One region of the Pectobacterium atrosepticum genome, then DNA from elsewhere that is predicted to be linked to it. Evidence: predicted binding sites of a transcription regulator. Region 1 holds the regulator's gene; each other region holds the start of a gene.
What was found. The regulator Fur, encoded in region 1, represses iron uptake genes when iron is present. The targets are predictions, from matches to a motif close to ATAATAATGAGAACNACTATCAA.
Positions count from the first base shown of each region.

Region 2: the regulator Fur is predicted to act here: its motif matches at 7,506-7,528, upstream of GZ59_RS03750 (Nramp family divalent metal transporter).
Region 3: the regulator Fur is predicted to act here: its motif matches at 3,060-3,082, upstream of exbB (tol-pal system-associated acyl-CoA thioesterase).

Region 1 covers NZ_CP009125.1:1,485,718-1,493,971, reverse strand. Annotated here, with positions in the region: gene pgm (phosphoglucomutase (alpha-D-glucose-1,6-bisphosphate-dependent)) at 1-77, opposite strand, end outside; gene seqA (replication initiation negative regulator SeqA) at 254-790, opposite strand; gene ybfF (esterase) at 1,064-1,831, shown strand; gene ybfE (LexA regulated protein) at 2,124-2,405, shown strand; gene GZ59_RS06580 (methyl-accepting chemotaxis protein) at 2,521-4,188, opposite strand; gene fldA (flavodoxin FldA) at 5,073-5,600, shown strand; gene fur (ferric iron uptake transcriptional regulator) at 5,930-6,379, shown strand; gene glnS (glutamine--tRNA ligase) at 6,443-8,101, opposite strand.
Region 2 covers NZ_CP009125.1:832,489-840,742, reverse strand. Annotated here, with positions in the region: gene GZ59_RS03780 (carbohydrate ABC transporter permease) at 1-843, opposite strand, end outside; gene GZ59_RS03775 (extracellular solute-binding protein) at 907-2,172, opposite strand; gene nudK (GDP-mannose pyrophosphatase NudK) at 2,567-3,148, opposite strand; gene GZ59_RS03765 (glycerol dehydrogenase) at 3,526-4,623, shown strand; gene GZ59_RS03760 (MFS transporter) at 4,822-5,988, shown strand; gene GZ59_RS03755 (2-hydroxymuconate tautomerase family protein) at 6,002-6,205, shown strand; gene GZ59_RS03750 (Nramp family divalent metal transporter) at 6,237-7,469, opposite strand; gene grpE (nucleotide exchange factor GrpE) at 7,906-8,254, opposite strand, start outside.
Region 3 covers NZ_CP009125.1:408,439-416,692, forward strand. Annotated here, with positions in the region: gene GZ59_RS01865 (TRAP transporter large permease) at 1-801, opposite strand, end outside; gene GZ59_RS01870 (TRAP transporter small permease) at 817-1,323, opposite strand; gene GZ59_RS01875 (TRAP transporter substrate-binding protein) at 1,529-2,506, opposite strand; gene exbB (tol-pal system-associated acyl-CoA thioesterase) at 3,181-4,182, shown strand; gene exbD (TonB system transport protein ExbD) at 4,186-4,611, shown strand; gene GZ59_RS01890 (LacI family DNA-binding transcriptional regulator) at 4,723-5,742, opposite strand; gene GZ59_RS01895 (glycoside hydrolase family 32 protein) at 5,773-7,182, opposite strand; gene GZ59_RS01900 (sucrose-specific PTS transporter subunit IIBC) at 7,182-8,254, opposite strand, start outside.

The DNA of each region.
Region 1 (8,254 bases):
TATTGTGACGTTAACTGTGCCACATTAATCAAATCGCTCTGCCGGGCAGGCTGTCCGGCCCTTGGGTGATTAGCCATTGGCGCTTCTCCCTAACGCTGTAGTTAGATAAGTGGTTGATATATAGGTCATACTTCAAGCTGCTTGTGCGTTGACTTCCCTAACTCACCCCAGTCACTTACTTATGTAAGCTCCTGGGGACTCGCGCGGTTGCCGCCTTCACGCAACTCGAATTATTTAGGCTATAGATAAATAATTAGATAGTGCCGCACACTTTTTCTGTCAGTTCCGCGGGGAACTGCATAGCCAGCATGATGTGCTCAACCATGCTGCGTTTACGACCCGTATTCGTGTTGGTAATCACCCAGTATGGCGTGCCCGGAATATGTTTAGGCTTTGTGTGAGTGCCATGCTGAAGCAAGGTTTGTTGGTCGCCCGCGAAATAGACCCGGGTGCGGCCATGAAGAGACTCCGTCGCGACAGCAAATTCCTGCGGCGATAGGGTATACAGCGTGCACAGAACCAGCATAAAGCGATTAATGGCCTTATTCTGTTCAGCATATTCATCTGACAGCAGCAGTTCACGAAGGGTTCGAACCCGATCGCGCGGACTCGGTGCAGCAGCAGGCTGAGACGTCGCCGTTGCCGTCGCCTCTACCGCTGGCGTTGTGACAGTCTGCCCAGCAGTAAATTTCAGCATACGCCGTAAAATATCCGATGCGCTCTCACCAATATGCTGTGTGTGGCTGGCAATATAACGATAAAGCTCTTCGTCGACTTCAATAGTTTTCATCTTTATCCAGTGCTGTTTTTACCCATTATCGTGCAAATTGCAGAGACGCTTCCCTTCTGCAACCCGACACCGATGGGTAGATGACTCAAATCAAAAGGATTATACAGGCGTTCAAACATTATCGAACAGCGGCATAGTGGGACAATACCAAAAGTCAGACTATGCCCCAATGCCTTTCACATTCCTTCGAGTAGCTATGCTGTTCCTTCAGTGACAACGTCGATTCTAAAGTCATGATACCCTAAGCCCATGTCTCTCTGAATGAACTTCACCATGAAATTGAATCATCGCTGGCAAAATGCGCACCAGCCCACAGATAAACTCCCTGTTGTCCTGATTCATGGCCTGTTTGGCACATTAGATAACCTTGGCGTATTGGGTCGGGATTTGCAAAACACGCATGACATTCTGCAAATCGATTTACGCAATCACGGTTTGTCGCCGCGTTCACCACAGATGAACTACCCTGCGATGGCGCAGGACGTGCTGGAGCTACTGGATGAACTGAACATCGAACGCGCTAGTGTTATTGGCCATTCGATGGGCGGAAAAGTCGCCATGGCGCTCAGTGCACTTATTCCCGAACGGCTGGACAAACTAGTCGCGATTGATATCGCACCAGTGGATTATCAGGTGCGCCGCCACGACACCATTTTCGCTGCGCTACGCGCCGTAACGGAAGCCGGTCTGACATCACGTACCGAAGCGACAGCACTCATGCGCCAACATATAAAGGAAGAAGGGGTGATTCAGTTTTTACTGAAATCCTTCCAGCAGGGAGAGTGGCGTTTTAACGTGCCCGTTTTGTGGGATGAATACGAGAATATCGTTGGTTGGCAAGATGTTCCAGCCTGGCAAGGACCAATACTGTTCATTCGTGGCGGCGATTCCCCCTATCTGGACGATCGCTACCGCGATTCACTGCTGCGCCAGTTTCCAGCGGCGCGTGCGCATGTGGTCAGCGGCGCCGGCCACTGGGTTCACTCAGAAAAACCCGATGCGGTTTTGCGTGCGATCCACCGTTTTCTGGACGCGAATTAACCAGACGATACTCACACTGGCGGATTCATGGTAGTGGCGGCAGTTAACCGTTGTCGCCGCCTGTGCGGCTAGGGTATGATGGCGCTCGCAGTAGAGGGACGGCTGATTCAGCCACAAGCATTGTAACCACTTCATCAAAATGCACGTATAACTTCCCGGCATGTTCCACATATTAGGTAAACCGCAACCTGACAATCCTGTTACAGGATGAGAATAGACATCGGTTTTATTTGTAGAGCAAGACGGATAGCACCGTGTATTTTGGTCCGAATACCTTGCAGTATCATTACTTATGGCAAAAGAACAAACGGATCGCACCACACTGGATCTGTTCGCAGATGAGCGTCGTCCGGGCCGCCCCAAGACCAATCCGCTCACTCGTGACGAACAACTAAGAATTAACAAGCGTAATCAACTACGTCGCGATAAAGTTCGTGGCTTGCGCCGTGTTGAATTAAAGATTAACAGCGATGCCGTTGATATCCTGAACAGCCTTGCTGAAGAGCGGAACATTAGCCGCAGTGAATTGATTGAAGAGATGCTGTTGGCGCAGTTGGCAGAACAGCAGTCCTGATTGACGTAACGCGCTATTCACACAATGCAGTATTCACATCTTGTGCGGCGCCATTTCTGACGCCGCCTGGATGTTCATCCAAGACTAAAAATACCATCACGGATTAAAACAACAGTTAGAATTTTTCCCAGTTATCGCTACTGGTCGGTAGCGCTTTACCTGCACGCGGGGCAATCGCCTGTGCTTTTCGCACCGGTTTTGCTGCCACTTGCAGCGCTGATTGCGTATCGGACAGTTGGAACAGCGACACAGTCTGGTTCAACAACGCCGCCTGTTCTTCCAGCGACAAGGCCGCAGAAGAAGCCTGTTCAACCAACGCGGCGTTTTGCTGCGTTACGCTGTCCATTTCCGCCACGGCCTGACCAACCTGCGCAATACCTTTGCTCTGCTCTTCCGAGGCAGACGCGATTTCCCCCATGATATCTGTCACGTTGGTAACCGCACGGACGATATCCTGCATGGTATCACCAGCATCGCTAACCAGATTGGAGCCGGTATCCACACAGCGAACCGATTCAGAAATCAGCCCTTCAATCTCTTTCGCTGCCTGCGCACTGCGCTGCGCCAGACTGCGAACTTCTCCTGCAACTACGGCAAACCCACGCCCCTGTTCACCCGCACGCGCCGCTTCTACCGCTGCGTTAAGTGCCAGAATGTTGGTCTGGAAAGCAATGCCGTTAATAACGGTTGTGATTTCTGCGATTTTTCTTGAACTACCGGATATTTCCGCCATGGTTTTCACCACGTTTTCAACAATTTCACCGCCCTTCTTCGCCGTTGTCGAGGCTTGTAATGCCAGTTGGCTGGCGTGGTTGGCGTTTTCGGCGTTCTGTTTCACCGTCGCCGTCAGTTGCTCCATGCTGGCTGCGGTTTCTTCCAGCGCGGAAGCCTGCTCTTCGGTACGAGATGACAGATCGTTGTTACCCGCAGCAATCTCAGAAGCACCCTGATAGATAGAATCCGTGCTATTTCTGATTGTGCTAACGGTAGTAGCCAAACTCCCCTGCATTTCACGAAGCAGTGGGAACAGACGACCGACACAGTTATTACCAAAGTCCAGAATTGGCTTGCCCAGGTGACCAGAAGCAATCACGCTAAAGTGATAGCGCAGGTCATTCAACGGGCGAACCAGGCACACAACCAGATAACGGTCGGTCAGGAACAGCATGATAAGGCCGATAAACAACCCACTCAGCAAAATGTTCTGCCCAACTGTGGTGATTTGTTCAAAACGCACACCCGCCGCATCGAATTTCTCTGCGCTGGCGTTACTGAACGCGGATAGAGATGCGCCAAACTGGCGACTCAATGGCGGCACAACGTCCTTGGCCTGATTTTGGTAGTCATCCAACGTGTTGGCGGCGGCCTTTTGGTAAAGCGGCTCAACACCTTGAACAATCAGATTACTCCAGTCACGGCTGACAGCCTGTACCAATGCATCGTCCAGACTCGCATGATCGATAGCATTAAACGCCACCAGATCAGACTTCAGTTTATCCAGTGCAACTAATGCCGATGCCTGCTCTTTATCTGCGGTTGCGTTATCACCACTACGACGAGCATCAACAGCGCGCGCCAGACGAGTCACCATACGGAAGTATTGATCGTTGCCCTGGTTGATAAAATTCATGTTCTGAACCAGCAAGGTGCTGGTCTTCGAAGTCGCCGTCATCTCTTTAAAAGAGAACATGGTATATATCGATACGCCGCCCCAAAGAACACAAAAAACGCCCAGCACCCATAACATAGCGGTTCTGATGGCAATATTTTTTATAAGTCTCATAGCTCACTCCAAATCAGGAAAATGGTTAAAAAGATTTTTATCGCTAATCAACCGATATGAATCAGAAAATTCACACCATGAAACAGGTCACTTCTCCTTAGCGTTCAAATTTCACCGAGTTGAAAACTCAAAAACCACGCTAACTCATCGGCTAAATGCAGAGAATATTTAGCGTTCTCGCTATATTTATTAATATAATTTTTCACACTGAGAATAAACTCACCTATTTTTATAGATATAAGGATTTTAATCAGAGGGTTGCAAGTAAAAGCCTCATCCACTCCACCCTGTGCGGGCTAGTATGGATATGCCATGATACAGTAAGGTGATGAGAGATGATTTTAACGTTATTCTTTAACATCAAAAAATAAAACCATCCCCCACATCATTGCATCGTTTCAGCTGCAAATGGTTATAATTCTCACTCATCTTCATTAGGAATATTCCCGAAAAATGTTACAGGTCTTCAATTCGATAAAAACATTATCTTTATATACATTTTAATTCTCCTGAATAGTAAGGTACCGTTGCGTGACTTTTATTTTCACAAAGAGAAGTCTGCTTTTAATTACAACCGGGACAAGTCATGAAAATAAAAAGCAGATTCATAAAAAATGAAACATTGTTATAAATAAATAACCGCGATAACACTAAGGAAATAGGCGTTTAACCTCAGACAATAACATAAACCCTATTAATTATGGGGATTTTAGCGTCAGCAGAGATGCTTTCGTTTCCCTTCTTTACCTCCTCCTTTCACCCGCCCTTGATTTACGCATCCTTACCGATACGAGTTTCTCCAGATGTGAGTGTCTGTTATTATTAACAGATAAGTGGGTGAAATATTACACCATACCATTAGGAATCAAGAGGTTATTCAATTCATGGCACTCATCGGAATATTCTTTGGCAGCGATACAGGCAACACTGAAAACATTGCCAAAACGATCCAACAGCAGTTAGGCACCGGCGTTGCGGATGTTCATGACATCGCTAAAAGCAGCAAAGAAGACCTCGAAGGTTTCGATATTCTGCTGTTGGGTATTCCAACCTGGTATTACGGTGAAGCTCAATGTGATTGGGATGACTTTTTCCCGTCACTGGAAGAAGTTGATTTCACAGGAAAATTGGTTGCTCTGTTTGGTTGCGGCGATCAGGAAGACTATGCGGAATACTTCTGTGATGCCATGGGCACCATTCGTGACATTATTGAGCCTCGCGGCGCGACGATTGTCGGCCACTGGCCAACTGAAGGCTATTACTTTGAAGCCTCTAAAGGGCTCGCCGACGACAATCACTTCATTGGTTTAGCTATCGATGAAGACCGTCAGCCTGAACTCACCAACGAACGTGTAACGACGTGGGTGAAGCAGATCAGCGATGAACTGAATCTGAAAGAGCTGGTTGGCTAAGCCATTTTGGCTCTGATATCCCCTATCAGAGCCAAAACAGCATTGATAGGTAAAACCTTTCATAATAATTGATACATTTTTTTAACTTCTATCAGTAAACCTGTACAATAATCCCATCGGTTTTATACGTGCATCACCATTTCCTCATTCATCAACAATAGATTGCGTTGTATATCAGTAGTGTGAGTGGGGACAATATTGTTAACATTCCCTTGTTTTCATTTTGTATGCGCAGTTCTATAATTGAGATGTGATTAGATTTTTTAAGCCGACCGATGTCATAGGCTAGGCAGCCTCCATTGATAAGTAAGCAACAGGACTAAACCCGCATGACTGACAACAATACCGCATTAAAGAAGGCCGGCCTGAAAGTCACTCTTCCAAGACTGAAAATACTGGAAGTGTTACAGGATCCTGTCAGCCATCACGTCAGTGCGGAAGATTATATAAAGAGACTGATTGATATGGGCGAAGAGATTGGTCTTGCTACTGTCTATCGCGTACTCAACCAGTTTGATGATGCGGGTATCGTAACCCGTCATAACTTCGAAGGTGGCAAATCCGTCTTTGAATTGACGCAGCAGCATCATCACGATCACTTAATTTGCCTCGACTGTGGCAAAGTCATTGAATTCCGCGATGAATCTATCGAAGCACGTCAGCGCGAGATCGCAGAAAGACACGGCATTAAACTGTCCAACCACAGTCTGTATCTCTATGGGCATTGCAGTGAAGGGGATTGCAGAGAGGACGAAACTCTGCACGACTCCACACGATAAATCGACCGCACAAAAAAATAAAACCGCCGAGGCGGTTTTATTTTTGTCTTCTTACCAGTGACCTTAGCCTACCCAAGTATCGCGTAGTCCAACCGTACGGTTAAACACCAGGTGTTCCGCACTGGAGTAAACGCGATCGGCACAGAAGTAACCTTCACGCTCAAACTGATACGCTTTCTCTACTTCAGCCTGCACCAAACTCGCTTCTACAAAACCTTGCGTAATTTTCAGTGAGTCTGGGTTAATCGTTGACAGGAAGTCATCCGCCGCCGCAGGGTTTGCCACACTGAACAAACGATCGTACAAACGGAATTCCGCTGGCACCGCGTGCGCCGCAGAAACCCAGTGGATGACGCCTTTCACTTTACGACCATCAGCCGGATCTTTGCTCAGCGTTTCCGCATCATAGCTACAGTAAATCGTGGTGATGGTGCCCTGCTCGTCTTTTTCAATGCGATCGGCTTTGATCACATAGGCATTACGCAGGCGAACTTCTTTACCCAAAACCAAACGCTTGTACTGCTTGTTAGCTTCTTCACGGAAGTCAGCACGATCGATGTAAACTTCACGGCTGAATGCCACCTGACGCGAGCCCATTTCTGGCTTGTTCGGGTGATTTGGCATCGCAACAAACTCTTCGTGCCCGGCTGGCAGATTCTCGATCACCACTTTGACCGGATCCAGTACCGCCATCGCACGCGGAGCGTTTTCATTCAGATCGTCGCGGATACAGGATTCAAGCGCTGCCATTTCCACGTTGTTATCCTGCTTCGTTACGCCGATACGCACACAAAATTCACGGATAGAAGACGCACTATAACCACGGCGGCGCAGGCCAGAGATGGTCGGCATACGCGGATCGTCCCATCCTTCAACGACATTTTCCACAACCAGCTGATTCAGCTTACGCTTGGACATAATTGCGTATTCGAGATTAAGCCGAGAAAACTCGTACTGACGTGGGTGGCAAGGAATGGAGATATTATCCAGCACCCAGTCGTACAGGCGGCGGTTATCCTGGAATTCCAGCGTACACAGAGAATGCGTGATCCCTTCCAGCGCATCGGAAATACAGTGAGTAAAGTCATACATCGGGTAGATGCACCACTTATTACCCGTCTGGTGGTGATCGGCAAATTTAATGCGATACAACACCGGATCGCGCATCACGATAAAGGATGATGCCATATCGATTTTTGCACGCAAACAAGCAGTACCTTCAGCAAACCCGCCGTTGCGCATTTTTTCAAACAGCGCCAGATTTTCCTGTACGGTACGATCGCGATAAGGACTATTTTTACCCGGCGCCGTCAGCGTGCCACGGTATTCACGAATTTGTTCAGGCGTCAGTTCATCAACGTAAGCCAATCCTTTACCAATCAGTTCAACCGCATAAGCGTGCAGTTGATCGAAATAATCAGAAGAATAGCGAACGTCGCCGCTCCATGAAAAACCCAGCCACTCGACGTCACGTTTGATCGACTCAACGTATTCAATATCTTCTTTTACCGGATTGGTGTCGTCAAAACGCAGGTTGCATTGCCCCTGGTAGTCACGCGCGATCCCAAAATTCAGGCAAATAGACTTTGCATGCCCAATATGCAGGTAGCCGTTCGGCTCTGGCGGGAAACGCGTCTGAATATGGTCATGCTTACCGGACGCCAGATCTTCATCGATAATCTGACGGATAAAGTTGGTTGGGCGGGCTTCAGCCTCACTCATTCTTCATTCCTCAATGCTAAAACGACGTATAACCAACAATGATCCAACAAGCTACGCTGGGAAACAACCGTTAGTTTCATTTAATTATTCATAACGAAAAAAAAGGGCGAGATTGCTATCTCGCCCATCACTTTCATCGACATAACACCGCGT
Region 2 (8,254 bases), 650 kb from region 1:
TATTGCTGAAAAAACGACAATCACGTACGAAACCGTTGCCGCATAACCAAAATTAGGCACAAATTTGAACGACAGATTATAAATATAAAGTGATAATGTCAGGGTCGCATTTGCCGGGCCGCCGTTCGTGATATTCATGGCCTCATCAAACAACTGTAGTGTGCCAATCGTTGATGTCACACTGGTAAAAAGAATGACCGGCTTCAATAATGGTATGGTGATAAAGATAAATTGCTTGATTGGACTCACGCCATCGACTCTGGCGGCCTCATAAATCGATTTATCAATATTCTGCATGGCGGAAAGATAAAAGATCATATTGTATCCCGTCCAGCGCCATGTGATCGCGATAATAATGGTCACCTTCGCCCAGAAAGGATCGGAGAGCCACGGAATCGGATCGTCAATAACATGAATAAACATCAAAAATGAATTAATCACACCATCCAGTTCAAACATACTCTTAAAAAGAATCGAGTAGGCAACCAGCGACGTCACACAGGGTAAAAAGATCGCTATTCTAAACCACTGGCGATATTTAAGCTGCGACGAATTCAGGCAAGAAGAAATCGCTAATGAGAGCAAAATCATAATCGGCACTTGGATCACCAGAAACGTCAACGTATTCCAAAGCGCCGTTTTAAACATCGGATCATTAAATAAACGAATGATATTTCCCATGCCGACAAATTGCGTCACCACTCCACGGCCAGACTGAAAGGAAAGCCAAAGTGATTTGAAAATAGGATATATCGTCATTAGGGCAATTAACCCAACAGCTATAGAGACAAAAGCCCAGCCGTTGATGTTATAAAGCCTATTCATTTTAGGTTTATACATCATTATCACACCATATATTTCTGGAGAGAAGTGCTTGGGGGCTCACGGCCCCCAAGCTCACACTCACTACTGCATAATCTGATTTTTTAATGCAGTTTCGGCGCGTTTCAAAACGTCATCAACAGAATCGCCTTTCAGTAATGCGGGTATTTCAGCGGCAATCGCGTTATCAACTTCCTGGGTATACATGCCATAGGATACCTGCGGGATTTCAGTCACCCATTTAGAGAAATCAGCAAACACGGGTTGCCCGCCAAAGAACGGATCTTTTACTGCATAAGCGGGGCCAGATGTGGCAGGAAGGAAGGTTGCAAGCGCGCCGCGATCAACCAAAAGGGTTTGATACATATCACTATCTGCCGCGAATGTTTTTTTCAGGAATTCAATCGCCTGTTGAGTGTTTTTGCCGCCCTTTAATACATACCAACTCGACCCACCTTGATTAGATGCTCGCACCGCTTTGTCGAGATTTAACCGTGGAATCGGCGCAACACGCCATTTTCCTTTCTGATCGTCGGCACTTTTAATTGAGCCAATCACCCATACACCGGAAACCACACTCGCCGATTTTCCGGCATTAAAACTGCCAACAAAACTCGACCAGCCAGAAATAGGACGTGCAATTTTCGCGTCGTTAATCGCTTTAATCGTTTTTAACGTTTCTTTCAATGCAGCGTTTTTGGTGAGATTAATTTGGCCTTGATTATCGAAGAACCATTCTCCACCGGACTGCATCATAATATGAGGAAGAACAACATCGTTCATATCGTAGGTCAGCATATCAACGCCAGTTTTTTCCTTTATTTTCTTGCCGATCTCAATGTATTTATCCCAGGTAATATTCACCATATCACTCTCTTTATATCCGGCAGCTTCCAGATAATCGAGTCGATAGAACATCCCTGCCACGCCGGAATCAAAGGGAATACCGTAAATCTTATTCCCGACCGTCATCACTTTCGTTTTATAAGGCGCAAACTGACTATAATCGATGGCATCCTGCAATGGGACAAACGCATCAGGATAAGCCTGAAGGTATTTCTGTGCATTATAATCTTCTATAAGCACAATATCAGGAAGAACATTTTTAACCCCAGAAGCCAACATGGTATTTAATTTCTGTTCAATATCTTCTTTACCCGAGTCGATCACTTTCAGGCTGAAACTTGGGTCAGCTTTTTTATATATCGATGAGGCTTCATGCATTGCCGCAACATTGAAGTTAGGATCCCAGGCCCATACGGTGACGTCAGCAGCCAAGCTTTGACTCGATAAGCCCAGCGTGAAAAATGAAACTGCAAATAGGGTAGATACTTTATTCTTGATCTTCATCAGAGCAGTCCTTCTTTACTTTTTGTAAAGAGAGAATATGAGTTACTGCATAATGAAGCAACGAGTTACACCGCTTACATTCCTTCATCCAGTGATACGGGTCACACAACAGGGAGAGAAATAGCTGAATATTCGATCTCAATAGAATAAATTTAGGAAAAATTTCCTTCAAAAAAGTCTATACCTGACCGATAAAAGTGATGAAAATCAACCTAAAAACCAACCCATAACATTGAAATTTAAGTTAAAACTGAGTCACAGAAGAATAAATAAAACGTTTACTCAGGTAATAATCGACATGATCACATAGTCACTGCGGCATTACCCAAAAATGAAAACGCTACCACTACAAATCAAGCGGCACACGGAGAGAGCCGTGTGCCATAAAATACGTTCACCCTTTGGCAAACCAGCCGCGAATGATCGCGTGCTGTAGCAGCATGATGGTCTTGCCGTCTTTAATCCGCCCATCGTTCATCATCGCGATGGCTTCGCTGAACGGCAGCTCCAGTACCTCAATATCTTCATCTTCCACACCGCCACCCGAATTATCACGTAGCGATTCATCGTACTCGGCAGCAAAGAAGTGCAGCCGTTCTGTTACGCCGCCGGGCGACATGTAGGCATCAAACAACTTCTCAACGTTACCAACCGCATAACCGGTTTCTTCTATCGCCTCGTTGCGGATGCACTCTTCGGGCGAATAGTCGTCCAGCAAACCGGCACAGGCTTCCAGCAGCATGCCGCTTTCGTTGCCGTTAACGTAGGTAGGAATACGGAATTGTCGTGTCAGAATCACCGTGCCTTTCGCCCGGTTGTACAGCAGAATTGTCGCACCATCGCCACGATCGTAAACTTCACGAATTTGGCGTACTACGCCACCATTCTTTCTTTTCAAATCAAAAACATACTTGTGAAGAATAAACCAGTGATCGGATAGCAGCTTCTTTTCGACGATATCAATAGGAGACGACATGCAAACACCTCGGTGATCGATGGTTGGAAGAGCGCATTCATTTATAACAACGAAGCCATCATATCCCTTTTGAACTCCCGCATAAACGAATAAGGAAACGTATGTCTGGTGGAAATTACGGCATCGTCACGCACCAAACCTATGATATTCATGGTTTAGTTTCATTCTCTCATTCCGCTCTTTTCGTCCATCTCGCGTTTATCGACTATGCTATACCTTAAATCAGTCACGTTTCAGGAAGTCGTGCTGCGCTTTCGTTTTCCCCATCACCACCGTCAATTTGTCTCGTCATAACGCGCGTACCGCAACCGCCTTCCATGATTCACTCGAATTCAATACCGCATCACTTCTCAAACCACATCATCGAGGTAGATAACATGAGTCATTTCATTTTCTCTTCACCTAGAAAATATGTTCAGGGTCGCGGCGTGCTGGATGAACTGGGTGAACAACTCAAGCCTCTGGGAACGAAAGCGTTTCTGATGGCAGATGGCATTGTTTGGGACATCATCGGCCAGCGCGTAGATGCGTCCCTCAAACAGGTGAGCATCGGCTACCATTACGAGCGTTTTAACGGTGAGGCGTCCAGCAACGAAATCACCCGTCTTGCTAAGCTAGCACGCGACGCGGGCACCAACATTGTCGTTGGGTTAGGCGGCGGTAAAACGCTGGATACGGCGAAAGCGGTTGCTGATGAGCTGAAACACAATGTCGCGATTGTCCCAACCGTGGCCTCAACGGATGCACCGTGCAGCGCGCTGTCCGTCATCTACACCGACGAGGGCGTGTTCGAGTCCTACCGCTTTTACGACAAGAATCCCGATCTGGTATTGGTCGATACCGCCGTGTGTGCGCAGGCTCCAGCACGCCTGTTTGCCTCCGGCATTGCCGATGGTCTGGCAACCTTTGTCGAAGCACAGGCGGTTCTGCGCTCTCACGCACTTTCTATGCTGGGCGGTAAACCTACGCTAGCGGGCATGGCGATTGCCGAAACCTGCGAAAAAACGCTGCTAGCCTACGGTTATAGTGCTTACAAAGCGGTGGAAAAAGGTGTGGTAACACCCGCAGTGGAATCCGTAGTTGAAGCCAACACGCTACTTTCCGGCTTGGGCTTTGAGAATGGCGGATTGGCGGGCGCTCACGCCATCCACAACGGGTTTACCGCGATCAAAGGCGACATCCACCACCTCACGCATGGGGAAAAAGTCGCCTACGGCACGCTGACACATATGGTGCTGGAGCAACGTCCTGACGAGGAAATCGCACGCTACATTCGCTTCTACCGCGCGATTAACATGCCGACGCTGCTAAAAGATCTGCATCTGGAAAATGAGCCGTTTGAGAATTTGATCAAAGTGGGTGAACTGGCGTGCAGCGACGCCGATACGCTGAAAAATCTGGACAGCGGATTAACGGCTGAAGACGTCGCTCACGCGATTATTGCTGTCGACGCGTTCAGTAAAACCATCAGCTAATCGCAATTGAGGTAAAAAAACCCGGCTCCAGCGGAACAGTGCAATGGAGCCGGGCTTGATATAACAGGCGATTTTCACCAGCGTATTTCTGCCAGAAAACATTCTCTCTGCGTCATCAACCTATTCATGACTATTCACTTTTATTTGACGAGAAAACGGGCAGGATAACGACATATTCTCTATGTCTTGGGTCATCGCATGATGGAACGTCCGCGCTTTATCGCCCTATCGAGCACGCTGACTCTTGCCCTTTTTGGGACAATCGTACTGGCATTGGGTATGGGGCTTGGGCGCTTTTTATATACACCGATGCTGCCCGTCATGCTGGAAGAAGGTGATTTCACCTTCAGCCAGCTTTCCTATATTGCCAGCGCAAACTACGTCGGTTATCTGTTCGGCAGCCTGTTTTTCTCTTTCAGCCGTCGCGCCTCAACCTCTCAACCAGTGTTCCTGCTGTTTACCGCAGCGGCGGCGACCAGCGTGTTGCTCTTCGCGATGACATTGACCACCAATACGATGCTGGTCATGCTCATTCGCTTCATCGCGGGGATCGCCAGCGCAGCGATGATGATCTTCGGATCCCTAATCGTTTTACACCACACAAGGCATACTGGCATTATCGCCTCGCTCTATGCTGGGGTTGCCGTGGGGATCGTGTTAGGCAATGAATTCATCATCATGGGACGGCATTACGTACTAACGGCCGAACTATTGTGGTGGGGAGCGGCGCTGATCTCCACGCTACTTCTGCTCGCCCTACTCATACTTTCGCCGCACAAAACGACCGTACCGCAGCAGCCTATGGTCAATGTTGATGAACAGCCTCACCTTGGCTGGCGACGGCTCGCGCTGCTATACGGCCTCGCGGGCTTCGGCTATATCGTCGTCGCCACCTATCTGCCGCTGATGGTGACGGCGCTAGGCATACCGCATTTATCCCTGCATTTATGGTCGCTGGTTGGGCTAGCAATCATCCCTGGCTGTTTCTTCTGGCTGTGGGCCGCCAGTCGGTGGGGAACGTTACCCTGCCTGACAGCTAATCTGCTGATTCAAGGCGTGTGTGTCCTGCTGACGCTGTTCAGCCACTCTCTGGTGGCATTGATATTCAGCTGTATCGGCTTTGGTGCTACTTTTATGGGAACCACCTCACTGGTGATGCCATTAGCCAAGCGGCTACGCGCGCCGCACGGCATCAACCTGCTTGGGCTGGTGACGCTCACTTACGGTATTGGTCAGATTCTTGGCCCACTACTCACCAGCGTCCTGACGGACACCCACGCTGTCGCACCTGCGATTCTGTGTAGCGCAGCAGCACTTTTCATCGCGGCTGGGCTCTGCTTACCCAATCGCCGCTCATCACTCTAACTCCGGAGAACCTATGCCGTACGTCAACATCAAAATCACCAATGAAGGCGTCACCGCTGAACAAAAACGTCAATTGATTGAAGGCGTAACTCAGCTGCTGGTCGATGTGCTCAATAAAAACCCGAAAACCACTGTGGTGGTAATTGATGAAGTTGAAACGGACAACTGGGGAATCGGCGGCGTGCCGGTGACAGAGTTGAGGAAGGCAAGCAAATAGCGAAACGGTGCCACGCTATGTGGCACCAGATTTATATCCCTATGATCGTATCAATCAGCAGATACATATTCAGGGAAACCACTAGCACGACAATAAGTTGTCCGATGCGCTGTACCCATTTTCCGTTAACCATCGACCCCATCAGTTCACGATTGCCAGTGAAGGACAGCAAAGGAACCAGCGCCAGCGCAATCCCGAAGCTCAGCACTACTTGACTCAACACCAACACTCGCGTCGGATCCATACCGGACAAAATTACGATAAACGATGGCAGCATCGTCACGGCTCGGCGAACCCAGAGCGGGATATGGAAGCGCACGAACCCTTGCATCACTACCTGACCCGCCAGCGTACCGACAACGGTGGAAGAAAGGCCTGCCGCCACCAGACTCAGACCGAAAATCACCGCGGCGGCTTTACCTAACAGCGGCTCCAGCGTGAGGTAGGCTTTATCCAGATCGGCAATATCCTGGTTACCGCTGAAATGGAATGCCGCCGCCGCCGTTGCCATCATCGCCAGATTGACGAATCCGGCAATCGTCATCGCAATCGCGACATCAACTTTCGTTGCAGAATAGCGCTCGGCACGGGAATGACCGCCTTCATGCTGCGTCAGGGAAGAATGCAGGTAAATCACATGCGGCATAATTGTCGCCCCCAACACGCCTGCGGCCAGCAACACGGCATCGGAAGTCGGCAAACTAGGGATTGCCATGCCTTTGGCTAAAGCGGACAGCTCAGGCTGAGAAAATACCAGTTCGACAATATACGCCGCCGCAACAAACAGCAGCAGGCCGCCGATGACCATCTCCAGCGGCTTCTGACCACGCTGTTGCAGCATGAGAATCAGGAAAGTGGCAATCGCGGTGAGGATCGCGCCTTCCAGCAGCGACACGCCCAATAGCAGTTTGAAACCAATCGCTGCACCGATAAACTCGGCCAGATCGGTCGCCATCGCAATAATTTCGGCCTGTACCCAGTACGCCCAAACAGCAGGACGCGGAAAGCGATCGCGGATATGTTCCGCCAGATTCTTACCCGTTGCGATGCCTAATTTGGCCGACAATAGCTGGATCAGCATCGCCATCAGGTTCGCCCACACCACAACCCACAGCAGCGTGTAGCCATAGGCCGCGCCAGACTGGATGTTCGTGGCAAAGTTACCCGGATCGATATAACCAATCGCCGCGATAAACGCCGGGCCCATCAGAGAAAGTTTTACCTTCCTTGATGTACGGCTTGTTGACTCAATAACACCCGGCATAGTATGACCCTTCTAACGCTGTTGTTTATTACTCTCACAAAAATGATAATGATTATCAAGTGCATTTAGATTGGTAATACCAATTCTTTTGATAGCTAATGATGATGAGTCATTAAAAATCTAAAAAACATCTTTTTTATCAAACAAATCTTAACAAAATGTACACTAAATAATTCGAGTTGCAGGAAGGCGGCGACACAGTGAATCTCCAGGAGCTTACTCCAGTAAGTGACTGGGGTGAGCGAAGACAAATTGGCTTAGCCAATTTGAACGCCGCTTGTGGCGACCCTTCAGGGCGAGGTTCAGAGATGAGCCGAGTATTGCCAACGCACATGCAGCTTGAAGTATGACGGGTATACAAACAAAAAACCCCATGCTGAGCACGGGGTTTAGGATGAAGATACGTTTTAAATAGCGTGCGTAAAAGCAGAGAGTATTAGTCTTGTGCTTTTGATACAGCAACCATCGCCGGACGCAGTAAACGACCGTTCAGCGTATAGCCTTTTTGCATTACCATCATGACATGGTTCGGCTGGTGATCGGCTGAAGGTAACATCGTCATAGCCTGATGCACTTCTGGGTTAAACGGTACACCCACATCGCCCACCACCTCGATACCGAATTTATGCACGGCATCCAGCAACGATTTCAGCGTCAATTCGACACCCTCAATCATTGAAGCCAGTGATTCATTGGCTTTGTCCGCCGTATCCAGCGCACGTTCCAGGTTATCGATGACTGGCAGCATTTCACTGGCAAATTTCTCTACCGCAAATTTATGCGCT
Region 3 (8,254 bases), 1.1 Mb from region 1:
CTTGGGCAGTTCTGACCATTTATAATCTTTATAGATAAACATGGTCACGAAGAAGGACCACAGGCAGGCGATGGCCGCAGACTCGGTCGCGGTAAAAATACCGGACAGAATCCCCCCCATGATGATGACGACGGTCATCAGCCCCCACAGTGTATCGACAAAGATTTTTAGCGCCTGACGGAACGGTACACGTTCGCCTTTCGGGTAACCGCGCCGATGTGCAAAACCGACACACATCACCATCAGGGTCAGGCTGAGCAGTAAACCGGGCAGGATCCCTGCGATAAACAGTGAGGCAATGGAAACCGTGCCGCCGGTTGCCAGCGAGTAGATCACGGAGTTGTGGCTCGGCGGTGTCAGAATGGCCTGCACGGAACCGCTGGCGGTGACGGCGGCGGAGAAGTCGCGTGGGTAACCTTTCTTCTCCATTTCCGGGATCATCACCGAACCGATTGAGGCCGTGTCTGCGACGGAAGAGCCGGATATCGCGCCGAAAAATGTCGATGCAACGATGTTAACCAGCGATAAGCCGCCGCGAATAAAGCCGACAAAGATGTACGCGAAGCTGACCAGACGACGAGCGATGCCGCCTTCGGCCATAATGGCCCCAGCCAGAATAAAGAAGGGAATCGCCAGCAGCGAAAATTTGTTCACGCCATTAGTAATCTGAATCATAACCGCTTCAAGCGGTAAATCGATCCAGAAGGCGCCAACAATCGCGCTCAACCCTACCGCATAGGCGACGGGAACGCCGACCGCCAACAGCACTGCCAGCGTGGCAACAAGAATAAATGCATCCATGGTATTGGCTCCGAATTAAGAACTGCCAAGCATGACCACAGGGCGTTGATCCTGCGGGCCGAAAAACATTTTTTCGATGATAAAGAGCACGGTGATTAACGAGCCGATAGGCAGCGGTAAATAACTTTCACCCGCGGTTAATAATGGGAATTCTGCGACAGGTTGTTCCCATAATTCCATGCAGAGCACTGTGCTGTAATAGAGAATAAACAGGCTGATTAAGAGCATCAGGAGATTCGACAAATGAACGCAAATCTTCTTACCGGATTCTGGCAATCTGTCGGTCAACATGCTGACGGCAATATGTGAGTTGGCACGGTAACTGACCGCTGCGCCTACAAAAGTGAACGTCACCATACAAATAATCGAAATGGGTTCCGGCCAGGATAATGCGGAATTTAAAGCATAGCGTGCGAATATGCCGATAGGGATTATTAGCGTCATAATTAATAACGCCAGACCAGAAACCCACATGGCAATACGATAGAGTACATCCATACTTAAGTGATAAGACTGTGCCATTGTGTCACCTATATTCACTCAGTTGAGTGATAAGCGAAGGATAATTGTTTATATCAGGCCATTAGGGTGGCGGATAATAGATAACTGAGATCGCTGACAAAGTCGTAGTGCGGTGATAATGGATTAGTTTTCCATTATCACCGTTTTCATTACGTAACTATGCTCGTCAACGTTCTGCTATTTATCCGCTGGAATGCGGTCTGAATTATTGGACGTCGGCGACGGCTTTAATCAGCTCCTGATATTTGGCACCAAACTGGTCGCGCACGGGCTGCGTAGCTTTGAAATAATACTCGGTATCAATTTCATGGAATTGAACGCCACCAGCCTTCATTTTATCCAGTGATTGCTGATTATATTCATTCCACAGTACGCGCTGTTCTTGCTGCGCTTCTTTCGCCAGCTTCAGGATAAGATCCTGATCTTCTTTGGAAAGCTTATCCCACTTGGCTTTGGAGTATAGGAACAGCTCAGGAATAATGAAGTGGCGGCTCCAGGTGAAATTCTTGGCAACAGGCATGTAGTTATGCGCAACATAGGTTGGCGGATTATTCTCGGTGCCGTCAATGACGCCGGTTTGCATGCCGCTGAAGACTTCGCTTGTGCCCATGGCGATGGCGTTAGCACCCATGGCTTTCAACGTTGCGAGAGCAACTTGGCTGGTTTGAACGCGAATTTTCATGCCTTTGAGGTCTTCAGGTTTCGCCACGGGCTGCTTGGTGATTAAATTACGCGTTCCCGCGTCCATCCAGCCTAGGAAAACCAATTTTGATTTACTGCTATGGGTAATTTTGTCACCAATTTCCTGACCGATTTTCCCATCCAGTACTTTGTGAAGATGATCTTCATCACGGAAAATATAGGGCAGGGTGAAGACTTCTATTTCCGGTAAAATAGCGGCAACGGGCGTCATTGATACACGGATAATATCAATAGCACCGAGCTGTGCCTGTTCAATCATTTGTTTTTCATCACCTAATACGCCACCGGGGAAGGTATTAATTTCCAGCCTGCCATTGGTAGCAGCTTGTAATTTCTCTCCCATTTTTTGTACGGCAACGACATTAGGGTAACCTTCAGGGTGAACATCAGAGGCTTTAATTTGTTGTGCCTGAATCGCTTGACTCATTAGTAATGCAGTAGAGCCCAGACAAACGCCGATCAATGTTTTCGACAGCTTCATTGAGTTATCTCCAGAGGTAGGGTGACATTATCGATAATCAAATGGTGATTTAAAAATGTAAACCCATGAAAAATAGAGTAATGAATAGAGGGTTTACTGATGAGAGCACGGCGCCTTTGTGTGAGCTATTATCGTGGCGCGCGTCGGTATTCTCTGTGGGTTAAGCTAACCTATTATACAACTTCGTAGAATGACTCGTGTCACAAAAGAAAAAGCTAATATGAAATGCTGTTTTATATGGATTTTATTCCTACGCTCTTAATCTAAATATGCGTAACTTGGTGTTTTTGTTTATCTTGTTGTGTACTTGTGTTTCTATTTATTTCACTAAACTTATCGCCAGCTATCATGAAATGGTGTGATAACTTAATGTCGATCACAAAAACCTCACGATATAAGGCTGCGTTTTAGATGAGCACCTGCGGCTGTCACCTGCCAGATATATTCCTGAATGCTATTTTTTATAGTTTTCTTATGCCTTTCCTGTCGATGTGCAGGTAATACCCCCAAAAACCCTGTCAGAACGCAATAAAAAGTGTGTTATCTGGTGTAAATAATAATGAGAACGACTATCAATTCGTTCAGGGTTTGGTATCATTTCAGGCTGCGTTATTGCTGCATCATACCTGCGGGTATGTGCGGGTATTGTACAGAACGAATGGTGGAGGCACAGCGTGAAGACGGCTGTCAGTAATACAACTCAACAGGTGTTATCAACCTGGCAAAAAAAGCGTGGCGCGTTCAGCGCATTTTCCCGTAGCGTGCTGGTTATCCTGCTGTGTACGGCGGGACTAAGTGGAAATGCGTTTGCGGCTCCGGCGACGACGCCGTTATCGACACAGAATGCCGCGCAGCCTGCTGCTGCGTCCCCTTCCGCACCTGTCACGACCGATGCACAAGCACCGACGTCAGCGCTCACGCTTCCTGCCAGTGCGGCACCGGGCACCAATAACCTGATGAAAACCGACTTGTCCGTCTGGGGCATGTACCAGCACGCTGATGCCGTAGTGAAAACGGTAATGATCGGTTTGCTGCTGGCTTCCGTGATTACCTGGGCGATCTTCTTCAGTAAAAGCGTCGAAATGTCTGGCGCGAAACGTCGCCTGCGCCGTGAGTATCTGGCGTTGGAACAGGCGAAAACACTCGACGATGCGCTGGAAACGGCGGATGCGTTCAAAACGGGCAGCGTAGCGCAGCAATTGTTGGCGGATGCACAGAACGAACTGGATCTTTCCGCCCGTTCGGATGACAACAACGGGATTAAAGAACGCACCGCGTTTCGTCTGGAGCGTCGTGTGGCGGCTACCGGGCGTCATATGGGGCGTGGTAACGGCTATCTGGCAACGGTCGGCGCGGTTGCACCGTTCGTGGGGCTGTTCGGTACGGTATGGGGCATCATGAACAGCTTCATCGGTATCGCACAGACGCAAACGACTAACCTGGCGGTGGTCGCACCGGGGATTGCAGAAGCTCTGCTGGCGACGGCGATTGGTCTGGTTGCCGCGATTCCTGCGGTTGTCATCTATAACGTCTTCGCACGCTCGATTGCTGGTTACAAAGCTACGGTCGGTGATGTGGCTGCACAAGTGCTGCTGCTGCAAAGTCGCGATCTCGATGTGGCTGCCAGCAACGATAACCGGGCGTCTTCAGCAGCGCATAAACTGCGGGTGGGTTAAGTCATGGCGATGCATTTGAAGGAGGACGTGGGTGATGACGGTGAAATGCATGACATTAACGTCACGCCGTTCATTGACGTCATGCTGGTTCTGCTGATTATCTTTATGGTGGCGGCGCCGCTGGCAACGGTGGACATTCGTGTCGATCTGCCTGCTTCATCGGCAGTACCGCAGCCGCGGCCGGAAAAGCCGCTCTATCTGACGGTAAAAGCGGACAAGCAAATGTTCCTGGGGGAAGAGGCGATTAACGATCAGTCTCTGGCTCAGGTACTGGATGCGAAAACCAGTGCCAATAAAGAAACGACTATCTTCTTTCAGGCAGATAAAAGCGTCGATTATGAAACCATCATGAGCGTGATGGATTCACTGCGTAAAGCGGGCTACCTCAAGGTGGGTCTGGTTGGCGCGGAATCTGCCGCCGCTAAGTAACGGCTGATCGATTCAAAAGGGAATGTGGTGCGATGCTCTAAGAAGCGACGCTAACCGCGTTCCCTTTTTACGTTCTACCTGCTGGTGAAGTGTGTTGGGCTATGTCGCGAGTCATGCCCGCGAGTCAGGATGACGCCAGTGAATCCGCGTCGGGATATAGCGCCGATCTTCTTCAAGCGGCTGTTGTGCAATCAAACTCGTAATCATTTCAAAGCTGTTGCGTGCCAGATTTTCACAATCCTGCGCCACGGTATCGATCTTCAGCGGTAAACAATCAAACAGATAGTGATCGTCAAAGCAGCACAGACGGATGCCGCTTTCCATCAGGTTATGCTGGTTCATATAACGCAGCACGCCTTCCATCAGGCCACAGGCGGCAACAAACAGTGCTTTTGGCGGGCGACCCAGCGTCGCACACAGTTGAGCAAACATTTCATAACCTGCGCTGGGGTGGTAGTTGCCATGAAGAATCCACTCCGGCTGGCACTCGATACCGGCACGCGTCAACCCAAGCTGAAAGCCTTCCAGACGGTGGCGAGTCGGGGAAATTCGCGGCTGGCCGCCAAGGAAATAAAATTCATCACGATGCTGGCGGGCGATACGCTCGACCATTTCTGCTGTGGATTCTACCGCTTCGGAAATGACCATCGGCAGTGTGGAATCACCAATAATCCGGTCAAATTGCACGACGGGCAGCTGCTGATTAATTTTCTGATACTCGATATCACTCAGCAGGCTGGAAGCGACAATCAGGCCATCGACCTGGCGCTGTACCAGACTGTTGACCGCCATCATCTCCTGACTGGCATTTTCATCGGTACAGGCAATTAGCAACTGTAGCCCAGCTTCGCGGCACCGCATCTCCAGTTCGCGGGAAATCACGGCAAAGCCGTAGTTGGTCATTTCTGGCACCACCAGCCCCAGCGTGTTACTGCGTGAGGAACGCAGTGAACGTGCGTGAATACTGGGCTGATAACGCTGCTCGTGTGCGACGGCTAAAATGCGATCGCGCGTTTCATCAGAAACGCGGAACTCTTTGCTGCGGCCGTTCAGCACCAGGCTGGCGGTAGATTTTGATACACCGGCCAGCGCGGCGATGTCACTGATTGTTATGCGTTTAGTCGGTTTCACCGCGAGGTCTGCTATCAGAAAAAAGGAAAGTTATTCTATCACGCATGGCGCTAACAGCCAGTGTTGTAGCGTTAATTGCCCAGAGCCGCTGAACGTCATGGTCGCCTCGCTTTCCGGGAAAGTTCGTGCAGACATCACGGCCTCGCCATCGTTGATAAAAATTTCAACGCTGGAGCGATCGCACAATATCTGTAATTGACGCAGGTCGCCGCGCCAGTAGCGATGTTCAGGTTCGCCTGTGCGTCGGTTGCGTCGGCTTATCGTTACGCGTTCACCGTCCCAACAGAGAACAAGCTGGGAGGCAAGATTGAGCTGGAATTCCCCCTGAACGGTGATGAGCACTTCTGCGCTACTAATGGGTAGCGGCGACGCGTAGTCTGCTGCACCACGCCAGGTGTAATGCTGTCTGCGCAACTGTTGTAATTCGCGCGCAGGACGTTGATAAACGCGATCGTCATGCAGCGTGAGTTCACGCGCGCAGGTCATAGTATGAATCCAGCCGTGCTCGATCGTCGGTTCAAAAAATTCATTGTCGTCAGGAATCGACATCCAGCCAAACAGCAGGCGTCGCCCGTCTTCACTCAGCGTGGTTTGTGGGGCGTAAAACTCAAAGCCGAGATCCAGTTCATGGAAACCCTGATGCGAGTAATCGCCGTTTTCGTAGTCGAGTGAGCCAATGAAATAGCCCGCCTGAAAGGTATTCAGGTAGCGTTCATCTTCAGCGGGAACGCCTTGTGGGCAGCAAATCAGTATGTCTTCGCCATCCAGCGGGAACAAGTCTGGACACTCCCACATATAACCAAAATCACCGAGCCCGCCCAAACGAGAGCCGGCGATCTCGGCGATCTTTTCCCACGCCAGCAGATCGGCAGAACGATAGAGCACGACCTTCCCCTGAAGATCGAGATCCTGTGCGCCGAGCACCATGTACCAGTGGTCACCATGACGCCACACTTTCGGATCGCGAACGTGGCCAGTGTAGCCGTCTGGGAGCGTCAGAACCGCTCCCAGCTTGTCGTATTCACCGTTAGGATTTTCGCGGGCGAGACACTGAAACGCGGTGCGTGAGCCATCGTCGTATTTGACGTTACCCGTGTAAATCAGCGTGATCGCACCGTGATCTACGACGGCAGAACCGGAGTAGCAGCCGTGGCTTTCATAGCTTTCGCTCGGCACCAGCGCGACGGGTTCATGCTTCCAGTTCACCAGATCGGCGGAACTCCAGTGCCCCCAGAATTTTGCTCCGTGGGCACAGGCCAAAGGATTCCACTGATAAAACAGATGGTAACGCCCGTTGTGATGAATAAATCCGTTCGGATCGTTAAGCAGACCCACACACGGTGACAGATGCCATTCCGGGCGATATGGGTCTTCCTGTTTCCGTGAGTGACCTGACATCAGGGCGTGCGCCATGCGTTTTACTAAGTGGACTTCCTTCATTATTCGCTATCCGTTTTGTATTTCAGCAATAAGGAAATGACAAAGGCGGCACCGAATGCAATCAACATCCCAATCAGGTAGTTAAGCATCGAGCCACCTTGCACAATGGCTAGCCCCGGAAAACCGGTCAGCCCGACCGCCGTCATATTGACGTGATTGAAGACGACCCATGCGCCACCGAGCGCACCACCCGCCAGTGCTGCGAGGAACGGCTTAATGAAACGCAGGTTGATACCAAAGATCGCTGCTTCGGTGATACCCAGCAGACAGGAAAGCCCCGCCGGAACGGCAATCGCTCTGGTTTTGGCGTCACGCGTTTTAAAGTAGACCGCCAGACACGCGCCGCCCTGCGCCACGTTCGCCATTGCCCAAATTGGCAGCAGGAAGTTGACGCCGATATTCGGGTTGCCGAGTAGTCCGGCTTCAATCGCATGGAAGCTGTGGTGAACGCCGGTGATCACGATGACGGAGTAGAGGCCACCGAACAGTAAACCCGCGAACCAGCCAGCATGAGCAATCAACGTGCTGAGGACGAGAGAAATACCATCGCCAAGCGCGCGTCCTGCTGGGCCGATGAGCAGCATCGCGACGAAGCCGGAGATGATGACCGTCAGGAAAGGCGTGACGATGATGTCCAGTGCGTCCGGTACGACTTTACGCAGGCGTTTTTCCACAAGACTCATGAACCAGACGGCCAGCAGTACTGGGAATACGGTACCCTGATAGCCAATCATGGCAATGTCCATGCCGAAGAAATGCATGGTCTGGAAGCCCCCCGCCACGCCCCAAGCGTTGGTCAGCGCAGGATGGGTCAGAATGCCGCCCAGCGTTGCACCCAGATAGGGGTTGCCGCCGAATTCCCGTGCAGCGGTAAAACCGATCAGAACAGGCAGGATAATAAAGGCAGCGGAGCTGAACATATCCAGCATCACAAAGATCGCGCTGTTGGCATCTACCCAGCCGTAGGTCTTGATCATGCCGAGCAGCCCCATCAACAGGCCGGAAGCGATAATCGCTGGCATTATAGGGACGAAGATGTTCGATAGCAGACGCGCCAGACGTTGCAGCGGAT